DNA from 2 places in the Alteromonas sp. 76-1 genome. Region 1 is predicted to be linked to the other one. Evidence: riboswitches for the same ligand, from Rfam matches in the RefSeq annotation. Region 1 holds a riboswitch; the other holds the start of a gene.
What was found. Region 1 has a riboswitch for thiamine pyrophosphate ahead of ALT761_RS05470 (TonB-dependent receptor). Riboswitches for the same ligand answer to the same signal wherever they lie in the genome.
Positions count from the first base shown of each region.

Region 2: linked by a shared signal. The riboswitch ahead of thiC (phosphomethylpyrimidine synthase ThiC) and the one ahead of ALT761_RS05470 (TonB-dependent receptor) in region 1 are both predicted to bind thiamine pyrophosphate.

Region 1 covers NZ_LR136958.1:1,309,787-1,312,959, forward strand. Annotated here, with positions in the region: gene ALT761_RS05460 (GNAT family N-acetyltransferase) at 1-1,085, opposite strand, end outside; gene ALT761_RS05465 (acyl-CoA thioesterase) at 1,154-1,582, shown strand; TPP riboswitch at 1,696-1,805, shown strand; gene ALT761_RS05470 (TonB-dependent receptor) at 1,860-3,173, shown strand, end outside.
Region 2 covers NZ_LR136958.1:184,715-187,887, reverse strand. Annotated here, with positions in the region: gene ALT761_RS00740 (TonB-dependent receptor) at 1-1,098, shown strand, start outside; TPP riboswitch at 1,680-1,793, shown strand; gene thiC (phosphomethylpyrimidine synthase ThiC) at 1,951-3,173, shown strand, end outside.

The DNA of each region.
Region 1 (3,173 bases):
TCATGAGCGCCAATTAACAACTTAAGAACAGGCAAGGGGAAGGATGCTGCTTCATCAATAATAAGAAAGTCAAAGTCACCATTAATAAGCATGGGGTTATCTGGTGCAAGCCACTGTGCGCTGCCACCTTTCTCAATACTAAAAATCTCTTTGGTGGCCGATTTAGCAGCGTCTGCCTCAGTGTTATTACTATCAGGGGCATTAACCGTGTAGTCCGTAAACTGACCTGCTTGGTCTTTGTCCTCTGAATTAAGTAAACCCATGCCTAGGCGAATATGCTTGAAAAGGGTGCTTGTGTTGTCACGAATGGCGCTCGTGATAACTACTTTCTCGCCTTTATTCAGTCTTGAAGCGACAAACAACCCTACTAGCGCAGACTTTCCTCTGCCTCTAGGCGCTGTGATGACAGCTTTACGAACATATTGCGACCACCTATTTTTCAGGCAATCAAATGCTAGCTGTTGATCCAGTGATTTAAACTGTGGTTTGCGGGTTTCGTCATCACCTAGTGGCTGAGTTGCTTGTGCACTTTTTGAAACTAACGGATTGACCGAGCCTTCGGGTTCAATCGGGTTTACATTGTTTAATGAATCAAACGCATCGCTCCCCACTAAATCGGGGATATGGCAATGGTTACCATCCCATACAGCTACGTCTGCATTGCTTTTTATTATTGCGACAAGCCTTTTTATATAAAGGCTTTGGGTTGCTTTAAACCCACGAGATAGATGCGTATGACTGGCGTATAAATGCCAAGAGGCTAACGCAGGGCAGCATAAAATGAGACAACCACCCCAACGAATAGTGCCTGCAATGGCCATCATATTTCCAGGATTAAACCCATGATGTGAGTGTACCACCCCGATATCGCATTCATTACCTAGCAAATGTTTGCGAAGGAGTGAGGTCTCCCCGCCGATTTCTTTAACGATAAGTGAAGAGGGAATATCGCTCAAAAGAGACGTTAAACGCTGGTTAACCCATTCATAATCGCCAGAAAGCACAAGCAGACGTCGATGCTCGGTATGTCGTGCTTGCGAATAAATAGGGTTAAACAACCATTGAGTTAATTCCGGTGGCGCCATAGATGTGTTTTTTCGGTATAATTAAGACTTTCTGTGCTTATAGTAACTACTTATCTAAAGGAATTCGAATGCGCTTTCTTTCTCGGCGTCTAGTGATGCCAAACGACTTAAATTATGCCAACTCTTTATTTGGCGGCCGCGCACTTGAGTGGATTGATGAAGAGGCTGCTATCTGGGCAATTTGTCAATTAGAAACCAATTGTTTGGTTACCAAGCATATAGGGGAAATTAGTTTTGAGTCGCCTGCACTGCAAGGGGATATTGTTGAGTTTGGTCTTGAAACCAAGGCTGTGGGTAGAACGTCGATTACCGTAAGTTGTTTAGTGCGCAATAAAGCCACTAAAAAGACGATTTGTTTTGCTGACGACATCGTCTTCGTTAAAGTTGACCCAGAATCACGCCAACCTGCAGCGCATGGTAAAACACTTGAAGCGTTAGTGTCTCAAACTAACGAAGAAGTACGAAAGCTTAATCTAGAATTAGAAGAACAAAAATAAAGTCAAAAGACCAAAATACGAAGTCTACTGTTACGCTAAGTTAACCGTTTAATATCTTGACGGTTTTGGCGTAACTGGTAGACTCCTCGCTGTATTCGGTATTCTAACTGAATGCATATACCAAGGGGTGTCCGTACCGCGGACTGAGATTCACATCATCACTGTGAGAACCCTTACACCTGATCCGGATAATGCCGGCGTAGGGATGGTTGACCACATAGTCGTATCACCTGCCGTACACCCGGATCTTTTTTCTTAGAAAAGAATAAGAGATCCCATGCAAAAACCAATATTTTGTTTTTCTTTAATTGCTGCATCGCTTTGTGCTAATGCGCAAACCTCTGAACAAGAAACACAACTTGAAGACGTTGAACGTATAGTCGTTAGCGGAGACTTTCGCGAAACCGTATTAGATCAGCTAAGTGCCAGTGCTACCATTTTGGGCGCTAAGCGCTTAAGCAGTCGCCAGCCTACCCATATTGATAGTGTGCTAAACAGTGTGCCGAACGTGAATTTCGCCGCAGGCGCCTCACGAGGCCGCTTTGTGCAAATACGAGGTATCGGTGAACGTAGTCAATTTGTAGAACCTATTAATCCTTCTGTTAGTTTCATCGTTGACGAATTTGATTTCTCTGGTCTTGCGGCAGCGGGGCTTATTTTTGATACGCAGCAACTAGAAGTGTACCGAGGCCCACAGGCCACTTTATTTGGTTCTGGCGCGTTAGCCGGTGCAGTAAAGCTGTCTAGCACGCCTGTAGGTTCAGAGGGCGCTGACTATGTTGAATTAAGAGCTGGTAACAAAGATAGTTATCGCGTGGAAGTGGCTACAGGTGATGATATTAACCAAGATTGGGGATATCGCGTTGCGCTAATGCACAACCGTAGTGATGGTTTTGTAGAAAATACCGTGGTTGATAGTTATGGCACCGAGCAAAAGCGTGATGATACTAATAATCTCGATGAAACCGCAGCGCGCATCAGTATTGCTGGGAATGTTGACGAAAGAAGTACTTTGGCGCTGACATATCGTTGGTATGACATCGACAATGGGTACGATGCGTTCTCTCTAGACAATAATAATCAGACCTTATCTGATGAGCCTGGCTTTGACACCCATCAAACTCATGCGGTAAGTGCGAGATCTACTACCTCGACTAATGGCGGTGACTTTATTCTTATCGCCACTCATGCATCACACAATATCGGTTATGGATATGACGAAGATTGGACTTATGAAGGTTTTCACCCTTTCGGGTATACCTCATTCGACGCTTATTTTCGTGATGTAGACACACAAACCGCAGAAGTACGCTTTGTATCATCAGACAGTGCCGCGTTATTTGATGGCGCGACCGCTTGGACGCTTGGCGCTTTTTATAAAACCAGCGAAGAAGATTTGTTACGACAGTACACCTATGCATCAGGTGATTTCACCAGTGTGTATGAACCTACCACCAAAGCAGTATATTTACAGACTGAATCTACGCTTACCAATAGTCTAACGCTAGTGGCAGGATTACGTGTAGAAAACTATGGTTTTGACTATTCAGATAACAATGGCCTTGAAAGTAGTCATGATACTACGATGACA
Region 2 (3,173 bases), 1.1 Mb from region 1:
AGTGGAAATACCACTAATAGTAAATGGGTAGCTGGGTTCTATTACTTAAGCATTGAAACCGACTACCTGCAAGGCCTAGCTGCAAGCCCAACAGGCGGCTATTTAGCTGGTGAAGAGCAAAACACGTTAGCCACTATCGATACCGATTCATACTCAGTGTTCGGACAGTTAGATTACGATTTAACCGACGAACTCGTGCTGGTATCGGGTTTACGTTTAGTACGTGAAAATAAGTCGATGGACGGCCAACTGCGTCAAAACGCGAACTTGGTAGACCGTGATATTGAAGTAGATTACGGCATTGATCCATTGGTAGATGTGGCCATGGATAATGATGAAACCATGTGGTCTGCAAAGCTCCAGTTAGATTATAAACCAAACTCAGATACGCTTTTATATGCCGGTATTAACCGAGGCGTAAAAGCAGGCAACTTCAACGCACCTTTAGGCGGTAGTTTTAGCACCTACGACGCCGAAGTACTTCTTGCCTATGAAGCGGGCGCAAAGCTAACCTTAATGGACGGTAAAGCCCAGTTAAACAGTAGTATTTTCTACTATGATTACTCTGACTATCAGTCGTTTTCGTGGGTGAATAATGCTGGCGTAGTGTTCAACGAAGACGCACAATTTACTGGTGCTGAAGTTGAGCTACTATTAAACCCTATTGATGCACTAGACATCATGTTCGGCGTGTCTTACACCGATGCTGTGGTAGAAGATTTAGAAGTAGCTTCAGGGGTATTTGTAGACACCACGCCCCCTTACACACCTGAGTGGCAATCATCAGGTTTAGTACGCTACACATGGGATATAGACAGTGGCAGTGTTGCAGCACTTATTAGTGGTTCATACCAGTCAGAGTCTTTCCATAATGCTCGTAACTTTACGGCGCATACCATCGAAAGTCACTTTAAAGCCGATGCACGCATTACCTGGACTGACAAAGAAGATTTATGGAGCGTAGCCGCTTACGTAGATAACCTTACTGATTCAGACCACGAATTAATTGGTTTTGACGTATCAGGCTTCTACGGTACTTCGCAAATCTCTTACGCAAAACCACGCACTTACGGCATAACGGTAAGACGTAACTTTTAATTAATAAAAGGTTAGCTGCGGTTAAAGATACAGCACCGCTCAACAAACATCCTGTAAGCAAAAACCCCGTTTAGGGGTTTTTTTTATCTTTAATCTAAATGAATTTAATTTAATCACACGTGACCTTTTTCGCAGCATGGATGCTGCCAGCAGAGGCCCCATGGATGGGTTCACGCCGTGTTTCCCTCACTTCTCTCTCCGAAATTCATCTTGAGCAAGCGAAAGCTAGCTCACCTTAGAAACCTTGTACAGCATGGATGCTGTAGAGAGGCTTCCCTCTCACCTTTCCCTAGTAAATTCTACCTAGAATAGGAGTGTTAGTGCGTTCACCTTAGAAATCTTCTGCAGCATGGATGCTGCCAGCAGAGGCCCCATGGATGGGTTCACGCCGTATTTCCCTCATCTCTCTCGCCGAAATTCATCTTGAGCAAGCGAAAGCGAGCTCACCTTAGAAACCTTCTACAGCATGGATGCTGTAGAGAGGCCCCATGGATGGGTTCACGCCGTGTTTCTAAGGTGAGTTCGCTTTCGTGCCCCCTCAGGGCTTGTAATTTCAATTTCTTTCGCTTTATACTAATTACAGTTACTTGTCGGAGTGCTCAACTGAATTAACCCAGTGAGCTGAGACCGCGAAAGCGGGATCCGTTGAACCTGATCAGGCTAATACCTGCGAAGGGAACAAGAAAGTACAAAGTGGTAAGTCGTAATTGGTAAAAGTTAAGCCTTGTTGTATGGCATGAATTTATCCTTCGGGATTTTGCATGCAATACCGGTCAAACTTTTGCGCACTTTGTATTCTCTCCTCCACTCCTGACAAGCATTTTATAACCTAAACTAACAGGCGAAAATGCTATGTCTACTCGACGCGAACAGCGCCAACAGGCGCAAGACTTTATTAATCAATTGGCCGGTGAGGCCTACCCTAATTCTACTCGTCACTATGAAAAAGGCAGCCGCGACGATATTAACGTTGCCATGCGACTGATTCATCAGCATGACAGCTTAATTGGCGGCACCGAAGAAAACCCTATATTTGAAAGTAACCCTCCCATTGGGGTTTACGATACTTCCGGTCCTTACGGCGACCCAGACATTACTATTAACGTGCAAAAAGGGTTGGCGCCGCTACGAGAAAACTGGATTAAAGCCCGCGAAAACACGTACCAGCTTGAAGGGGTATCGTCGCACTTCGCGAAGCAACGTGAGCAAGATATTGTCACTGAAGATTTTCGTTTCACGCGCACGCTGAAACCACGCAAAGCCCTAGATGGCAAAAATGTGACCCAGCTGCATTACGCTCGCCAAGGTATAATAACGCCCGAAATGGAATATATTGCCATTCGCGAAAACATGGGCCGCGACGCGCTAAAAGACAACCCCCTAAGCAATCAACACAAAGGCGAGCACTTCGGGGCCAACCTGCCTTCAAACATTACCCCTGAATTTGTTCGCCAAGAAGTGGCAGCTGGTCGCGCGATTATTCCCGCGAACATAAACCACCCTGAACTAGAACCTATGATCATTGGCCGCAATTTTTTGGTCAAAATTAACGCCAATATTGGTAATTCAGCGGTCACCTCATCTATTGAAGAGGAAGTAGAAAAGCTAGTGTGGTCTACCCGCTGGGGCGCCGATACGCTTATGGATTTATCCACCGGCCGCAACATTCACGAAACCCGTGAATGGCTGCTTCGTAACAGCCCTATCCCCTTAGGCACCGTTCCCATTTATCAAGCTCTTGAGAAAGTAAACGGCGTAGCCGAAGACCTTACGTGGGAGCTGTTTAAAGACACCCTTATTGAGCAAGCCGAACAAGGGGTAGATTACTTCACCATTCACGCAGGCGTATTGCTTGAATACGTACCGCTTACCGCAAACCGGGTAACGGGTATTGTGTCCCGCGGCGGCTCTATCATGGCCAAGTGGTGTTTAAGCCATCACAAGCAAAGCTTTTTGTATGAACGATTCCGCGACATTTGTGAAATTTGCGCCGCCTACGATGTGTCGCTTTCTTTAGGTGATGGATTACGCCCAGGCAGTGTGGCCGATGCCAATGATGAAGCCCAGTTCTCTGA